DNA from 2 places in the Spiribacter roseus genome. Region 1 is predicted to be linked to the other one. Evidence: predicted binding sites of a transcription regulator. Region 1 holds the regulator's gene; the other holds the start of a gene.
The links. The regulator sigma-54, encoded in region 1, starts transcription at its own class of promoters, with help from an activator protein. The targets are predictions, from matches to a motif close to TGGCANGNTNCNTGCTT.

Region 1 (4,213 bases):
CGGGTACGATCACCCGACGCGCGCCACAACCCGCGGGACGGCAGCTGGCGCCTCGTCTCCCCGGACTGGCGGGTGGAGACGGATCGGGGCCCGCCCTGGCGGGGCCGCTCGAACCATGGCTGGATCGGTGATGACGACACCCGTGCCCGGCTGCGCGGCGATGTCGTGATGACGCGCCAGACCGCCGAGGGTCGGACCCGGCTGACCACCCAGCGACTGGATGCAAGAATCCCCGAGCGTTACGCCGAGACGGACCAGCCCGTCACAATGACCCGCCCCGGGCTGCGGGTGGATGCCGTCGGCGCACGGGTATGGTTTGCGCAGGAGCGCCTTGAACTGCTGGACGATGTAGAGGGAGTGTACGATGCGGCTTCACCCTGAGCGACTCTGGATCGGCGCCCTGCTGGCGCTTGTGGTGGCCGTGCCGGTCGCGCATGGCCAAGACGGCGATGGGGCGTCCGCCCCGCCACCGGTGGAGCTGGTGGCCGACCGCGCCGAGGTTGACGAGGCCGAGGGCATCAGCGTGTATCGCGGCGACGTCGTGCTGACGCGCGGCGCCCTGCGCATCACCGGCGACGTCATGCGGGTATTCAGCAATGGCGCGGGCGAGCTCGAGCAGGTGACCGTGGACGGCACCCCGGCCACCTACCGCGAGACCGTGGCGGATGCCGCCCCGCGACGGGCCGAGGCACCGCGGATGGAATACTTCGTCGCCGGTCCCGAGCGGCTGATCCTCAAACAGGGCGGACGCCTCTGGCAGGGCGACAACACAGTGACCGGACGCACCGTCACGCATTACCCCGAAACCGCCCGCACCGTTGCCGAGAGCGGCGCTGACGACGACGAGCGCGTCAATGTCAGCGTCAACCCTGCGACGGACTGACCGGCATGGCGCGCAACCAGCTCGAGGCCCACGGGCTGTCAAAAACCTATCGCGGACGCTCAGTGGTGGATGGGGTTTCCATCGGCCTGCAGAGTGGTGAGATCGTCGGTCTGCTGGGCCCGAATGGGGCTGGCAAGACCACCAGCTTTTACATCATTGTCGGCCTGATCCGGGCGGACGCCGGGGTCATCCGGCTGGATGGCGATGACATTGGCAGCCTCCCCATGCATGCCCGGGCACGGCGCGGGATCGGCTACCTGCCCCAGGAGGCATCGGTGTTCCGGCGGCTGCCGGTGCTCGACAACCTGCTCGCCGTGCTCGAGACCCGTGACGGGCTGTCGCGCCAGGCTCGGCTTGAGCAGGCGGAGGCACTGATGGAGGAGTTCGGCATCGGGCATCTGCGTGACCAGGCCGGGATCAGCCTGTCGGGCGGCGAGCGACGGCGCGTTGAGATTGCCCGGGCGCTGGCCGCCGATCCGCGCTTCATCCTGCTGGACGAGCCCTTCGCCGGCGTTGATCCGATCTCGGTGGGCGACATCAAGGGCATCGTCCGACACCTGGCGGAGCGCGGTATCGGCGTACTGATCACCGATCACAACGTCCGCGAGACGCTGGCCCTGGTCGACCGTGCCAGCATCCTCAACGCCGGCCGGGTGATCGCCGACGGGACCCCCGGCATGATCCTCGACAACGCCGAGGTGCGGGCGGTCTACCTGGGCGAGGACTTCCACCTGTGAGACTGGCGGGCGCCGGACAGCCGGCGTTACGCTATCCAGACCAATTCGCACGCGGGGAACAATGAAGCAGTCGCTTGAACTTCGGGCCAGTCAACAGCTCACCATGACGCCCCAGCTGCAGCAGGCGATCCGGCTGCTGCAGCTGCCGGCGGCCGAGCTGGCGCTCGAGATCCGCGAAGCGCTCGAGTCCAACGTCATGCTCGAGCCCGAAGACGACACCGATCACGCCGCCGCAGCCGCCGCGCCCGAGGGGACGACGCCGGCCACCCCCGATCCGTCGGAAGAGCGTCTGGGTTCGAACGCCACCGACGCCACCGAGCTGGGCGAGGGCATGGCGGTCTCCGAGCACTGGGATGACACCGGTCATAACGGGCCGGCGGGCGCCACGGCGGAAGGCGACGGCGGCAGCGACTTTCTCGATCGCCAGGCGGCCCCCGCCGATTCGCTGCGCGATCACCTGCAGTGGCAGGTCGATCTGTCCAGCCTGGGCGCAACCGACCGTCAGATCGCCGCCGCACTGATCGATGCCCTGGACGAGCGCGGGCATCTGGCCGAGCCGGTCAGCGAATTGCGGTCCGCCCTCGACGCCGATGTCGACGCCGACATCGACGAGGACGACATCAACGCCGTCCTCACGATCCTCCAGCACATGGACCCGATCGGCATCGGCGCCCGTGACGCCCGCGAGGCACTGCAGATCCAGATCGACGCCATGCCGCCGGACACGCCCGGGCGCCAGACCGCCCGCCAGGCCATTGAAGCCGACTGGTCACTGTTCAGCCCAGGCCGGCAGGTCGCGCTGCGCGAGCACCTGAAGGTCGACCAGGAACAGCTGGACGTGGCCCTGTCGCTGATCCGCCGACTCGACCCCCATCCCGGATCGCGATTCGGCGAAACCCGCACCGATTACGTCGTCCCCGACTGTCGGGTGCGGCGGGTCAACGGCCGCTGGCAGGTCGAGATCAACCCCGAGGCTTCGCCCCGGGTGCGCATCAACGACTACTACGCGAGCCTGATCCGGCGGGGCGACAGCAGCCGTGACAACAGCCTGCTGCGCGATCACCTGCAGGAGGCACGCTGGCTGATCAAAAGCCTGGAGTCGCGGCGCGACACGCTGCAGCGCGTGGCCGAATGCGTCGTCGAGCGCCAGCAGGCGTTTCTGGAGTATGGTGAAGAGTCGATGCAGCCACTGGTGCTGCGCGATGTCGCCGAGGCCATCGACATGCATGAATCGACCGTATCGCGGATCACCTCGCGGAAATACATCCTCACGCCCCAGGGCACGCTGGAGTTCAAGCATTTTTTCTCAAGCCATGTCCCGACGGCCGACGGCGGTGAGTGCTCGGCGACGGCCATTCGCGCGCGCATCCGCCGGCAGGTGGCGGCAGAGGATCCGGCCAAGCCACTCAGCGATTCACGGCTGACCGAGACGCTGCGTGGGGAGGGCATTCACGTGGCGCGGCGAACCGTGGCCAAATACCGGGAAGTCATGGGGATCGCCTCGTCAACCCAACGCAAACGGCTACGCTGAAGAAGAAAACATAAGGGGAAATCATGAAAATCGACATTACCGGCCATCACGTCGATGTCACCAACGCGCTGCGTGACTACGTCGAGGAGAAATTCCAGCGCCTCGAGCGCCACTTTGATCATGTCGTCGACGTCCATGTGATTCTGACCGTCGAGAAAAAGACCCGTAAGGCGGAGGCCACCCTGGTGGTCAGCGGCGCCCGGCTGTTCGCCGAGTCCACCGCCAGCGAGATGTATGCCGCCATCGACCTGCTGGTCGACAAGCTGGACCGCCAAGTCGTCAAGCACAAGGAAAAGCGCAGCGACCATCATCCGGAGCAGGGACGCGTCGGCGATAATCTGGAACCCTGAGCATCATGGAGCTTACCCGACTGCTGTCGGTGACGCGCACGCAGTGCGGGGTCGACGTCACCAGCAAGAAACGCGCCCTGGAGCGCATGAGCGAGCAACTCATGGCCGATACCCGGGCGGGCGGCGACGCCACGCGCGCCATCTTCGAGGGGTTGATCGTGCGTGAGCGTCTGGGCAGCACCGGACTGGGGCGCGGGGTGGCACTGCCCCATACCCGCAGTCCCGATATCGAAACCCCGCGTGCCGCCCTGGTCCGTCTGAATAAACCCGTCGCCTTCGACGCCGCCGACAGCCAGCCGGTGGATCTGCTGCTCGCCCTCCTCGTGCCTGAGCACAGCAACGATGAGCATCTGCGCATTCTCGCCCGGCTCGCGGAGCTGTTTCGCGACGAACACCTGTGCACGCGGCTGCGCCAGTGCCGCAGCGACGCCGAGCTCTACGCCACCATGACCGGCAGCGACGACGGGGCGCCCGACGCATGAGCCAGATCCCCGGGACGCTGATGCGGGTCAACGGTGTGGGCGTCCTGATTCGGGGCGAGGCGGGCATGGGCAAGAGTGACACCGCGCTGATGCTGCTGCGCGCCGGTCATCAGCTGGTGGCCGATGACGCCGTGATGGTCATACACCGCGGTGACCGGCTGATCGGCCGGGCACCGGACGCCGGTCGCGGGCGGCTGTGCCTGCGCGGGCCGGGGATCATTGCGGTCGGC
Region 2 (4,213 bases), 850 kb from region 1:
CGCGCTCAACGATCACCCCGGCAGGCCAGGGCTTACCGGCGTCCTCAACCCGCAATTGGCGGGTGTTGACATCGATCTCGACCGACGGTCGGTTCGCTCCCAGCGATAATGCATAGCGCCCCGGGCGTGTGGAGCCGACCTGCCCTTCACCGGCTCGGACGATCGGCTCAACCGGCAGCCAAAGCGCCCCGGTGGGCGATTCATAGACATCATGAAAGTCGGGGATCGACCGCCCATTGAGCGTCATTTCGACCAGCAAAGACGTCCGCGGTGGAACCGCTGACTCAGCCTCCTCACTCGCCTTTGCCGCTATGGCGGTCACCACTCCCAGCAATAGCGCTACAGCGGCAGCGCCCCGGCCCATGGCGCGGAGACTCCCGATCTTGAGTCGATGCGATCATAACGGCGCACGCCGGACGAGCCTGCGCTCACTGACACACCGTCTGCTCCGGTTCGCCACGGGCGGGGAATTCGGGCCAGAGCTGCAGACAGACCGCCTCCTCAAGCCGGGCATCATTCTCAAGTCTGGGTACCCGGATACGCTGCTCGTCGACCGTGTTACCCATGCGCAACCGGCCGCTTGTGTAGCGCTCGCCGCTTGATGCGCCCACCAGCGCCACTGTTCCGATGTAACTGATGGCCTCGGGCGGTTTGCTGACGGTGAAATAGCCGTGAGTATCCGCATCATCCGGCGATGGCGCGAATGCGCCGACACTCAACGTGGGCGAATTCACGTTGTGCCGAATGTAGACCGTCACCGGCAACACAGGCTGCAGGGCAACACCCACCGAGAGCCCCTGGTCGCCTTCCTCTGACTCGCCGTCACCGAAATTCGGTTCATAGTCCACCTCACGCGACTGAACGGCAAGCTGGACAATGTATTCCCCGGCCGGCAAATCCGCCGGCGGCCGGAAGACCATCCGCAGCGGCCGGGATCGGTTTGCGGGCACGACGGTGCGCTCGGGTGCCCAGCGCAGGTAGTCCCGGCCGTCATTGACCTCGTCGGAGAGATCATCCGGCACTACCTCGAACTCCACTGGCGAGGGGGTCATGCTGAGCAGCTCAACTTGACCCGACCGAGAGCGTTCATCGAGAACGACGACGCTGTCGGTAATCGACACCGAAATGGCATGCGCCATCATTGGCGCCAAAAGCCCTATGAACGATAGACGCCGAGCTAAAGAGGAAACCCTGGCGGAAATGCTTTTACATTTGGGCTGATAGCTGTCGATATTAATTCGCGCACTCACTATCTCGTCCGGGATATCAAGCACCACTTACTCACTGACGCCGGCCTCTTGTCGAGCTATCGCCGTGGCCCCGACGCTTCGCGTTATTCTTAACCTATACCGTAATACCAATTGGACATGTCATGGATCGTCGTTCACCTCAACTGTCAGGGACGTCTCATAATCTTGGAAGTCGCCGGAACTAAGATCATTAGATATCTCTAGTTCCCCACCAATATGCACAGACCCCTCACCGGAACCATCAAGTTCAAACTTTTCTCCCTCCTTGCTATCCTCTGGTGCAACGGAGAGCGGACTTTCTCCTTCTTTTAACTTGACTTCGTCAGGTAGGGCGATCTTAATCTTTTGTCCGTCGTCACCACCGCTTATTGTGCACTTACCCGATTGCGAATCTCCGGCGAGGGATACATTCTCACTACCATCCACCGTCTCGGCTTTCGCATCCTCGCCAGCCTCAATTTGAACGACATCAACGGACCCACGGTCTCCCACCGGCACAATCAATTCTCCAAAGTTCAGCGCCCTATTGCACTCGATGGTCATTGCAGCCGTGAGCGTCGCTTTCACATCCAAGTCGGCTCTAGGCGTATCCGCCCATGCATTGGATGAAGCCAGTACGAATGCAGCAGCACTCCCTGCGATGATAAGGCGGCGTTGTTTCATTTTGGTCCATTCCATCATGATTTCCTCAAACCTTTGGGCAGGCACTCTTTACCCAGCTATTACGCCATTTCGGTTGCAGGATGCAGGGACAATGCCGCTGAAACCTTACAACCCCTTACGGTCGCAGAGGATGTAGGCTGATATGCCGTGTAAAGAGGGACTGGGCGCCTGCGCGCATGGCCAGGGCGCCAGGAGCGGTGGATAGCGTGAAACGGCATGACAGCCGAAAGCCGAAAAAACGACGTTAGCGCGGGGGTGATCGCGCCATTCCGTCGCCTCAACGGCGTCCTTATCGAGGTCGCGCTGGTGCTCGCGATCATGCTGACGCCGGCGGCGGCGCTCGAGGGTAATCCAGCCATCGAGCAGGCGGAATACCTCATCACCGAAGCGCCCTCGACACCCGGGGAGCAGGCGAGGTGGCGGCCCTACCATATTGGTCAGACACTCGGGTTTGTCGAGGGCTCTGTCTGGATGAAGCTGCGGTTTGCGCCGCCCGAAGCAATGCCGGATAACCCCTGGCTGCTCATCCGGCCGGTTTATCTCGATCACATCGAGGTCTATCGCGGCGGGGCCAGTCCTACGCGGCGCTTCGTAGCCGGTGACCGTCAGCCGACGGCTGGAGGAATCGTGCCAGACACCTACGCGATGGCGCTGGTGCGTGCGGACATCGAGGAAGGCCTGCTGATCCGTTTCGAATCTCGCAATCTCATGCAGCCTTACCTTAAAGTGCGTTCGCAGCAGGCGCTACAAGAGGTAGGAGCGGGGTTTTATTCACTCGTCAGCGTTGCGATCGCTGCCACATTGTTCTATCTCCTCTGGGCTGCTACTTCGATGATCGCCTCGCCTACACCGCTGGTGGCGGCGTTCATTGCACGGCTATCGCTCTATCTGCTGACCCTTTTCATTCATACCGGGCTCACACGGCCCTTGTTTGGCGAAGGGGCAATCCTCACGCAGGACCTCACCCATAACGCCACCGCGCTTGCTTATATCACGGTGGCCCAGATCTTTGATTTCATGCTGCTCCGTGAGATCGGCGGGCGATGGGCGACACGGCTTTTTGCTGGTGTGATCGCAGTGAGTGCGCTCTCGAAACTGCTTGCCTTCGGGCTTGGCGATGTCTCGCTGGCGCTGCAGATCAATAACAGTTCAGCACTGGCGACGTTGCTGCTCGCGCTGGTGCTGATGCCCTTTTGTCGGCCGTCGGGCACAGCGGTCTATGTCATCAACCGCGCCACGTTGTCGCTCTATTTCCTACTCCAGGCACTACCCCTGGGGCTGCTGTTCGCCGGCACGCTCATCGGGAGTGCCTGGTTTGCCCGACTCCTGGAGTTCTCTTTCATTAACTATGCCGTTCTGCCGGGCGCCTACATTGCCTGGATTCTTTTTCGCCGCCAGCAAATGATCATCCGGCAACGAAATACCCTCGCCGAACGCGCCCGGCTACTGCAGGCGCGTTCAAACGAGCAGAGCCTTCGGCGCAAGGAAATGGGGGAGCTCCTCGAGATGCTCTCCCATGAGGTCCGCACTCCCTTGGCAACGCTGCGCTTCGCCCACCACATGGATGCCCTCGATAACGCAACCGTGAGACGCGCCACGCAGGCGATCGATCATGCGCTGCGCCAGGCGGATCGGGTCGAAGAACTCGAGCGGGGGCGGTTGCAGGTGCGCCCGCAACCGCTTGAGCTTGGTACGCTTATTGATGCGCTCGCCGAGGAGCGCGGCGTTGATCTCAAGCACCAAGGTGCGCCCGCCGTCGTTCAGGCCGATCCTGAGCTGCTCCGCGTTGTGCTCTCGAACCTCATAAGCAATGCCGGAAAGTATGGACTGCCGCCGCATCCAGTAGTCGTGTCGATCGAGCAGAGCGCCGAGGTGGTGACCCTGCGCCTCTCCAATCGCGTTGAACCCGGAACGGAACCGGACTCGAGCAGGGTGTTTGAGAAATACTACCGGGCGGAGAATGTAAGCGGGCGATCCGGGACGGGGCTCGGCCTTTATATCGTCCGACAGCTCAGCGAGCGCATGAGTATTGAAGTAGAGCTCATCTCAGGCAACGGATGTGTCACTGTCATCCTGACCTTGCCATCACCGGCAAGCGAGAGAACCGAGGAACCCGAGGCAGGCCATGACCACCATCGCACTGGTTGAAGATAACGCCGAACTTCAGGAAATGACCGTCCGCTTTCTGGGCCACCACGGCTATCAGGTTGCGGGAGTCGCAACCGCCGAGGAACTCGCCGAACTCTCTGAGACCCCGGATTTCTATTTGATCGATTTGAATCTCCCGACCATCAGCGGCT

Region 2: BBH56_RS01805 (DUF4402 domain-containing protein) is a predicted target of sigma-54. The motif match lies at 1,994-2,010, and genes of this name have one in related genera.

What each region holds. Positions count from the first base shown of each region.
Region 1 is NZ_CP016382.1:1,432,736-1,436,948, forward strand. Features, by position in the region: gene lptC (LPS export ABC transporter periplasmic protein LptC) at 1-381, shown strand, start outside; gene lptA (lipopolysaccharide transport periplasmic protein LptA) at 365-883, shown strand; gene lptB (LPS export ABC transporter ATP-binding protein) at 889-1,620, shown strand; gene BBH56_RS07025 (RNA polymerase factor sigma-54) at 1,682-3,151, shown strand; gene hpf (ribosome hibernation-promoting factor, HPF/YfiA family) at 3,175-3,501, shown strand; gene BBH56_RS07035 (PTS sugar transporter subunit IIA) at 3,507-3,983, shown strand; gene BBH56_RS07040 (HPr kinase/phosphorylase) at 3,980-4,213, shown strand, end outside.
Region 2 is NZ_CP016382.1:355,776-359,988, forward strand. Features, by position in the region: gene BBH56_RS01795 (carboxypeptidase regulatory-like domain-containing protein) at 1-247, opposite strand, end outside; gene BBH56_RS01800 (hypothetical protein) at 429-1,052, opposite strand; gene BBH56_RS01805 (DUF4402 domain-containing protein) at 1,371-1,931, opposite strand; gene BBH56_RS01810 (sensor histidine kinase) at 2,130-4,061, shown strand; gene BBH56_RS01815 (response regulator transcription factor) at 4,039-4,213, shown strand, end outside.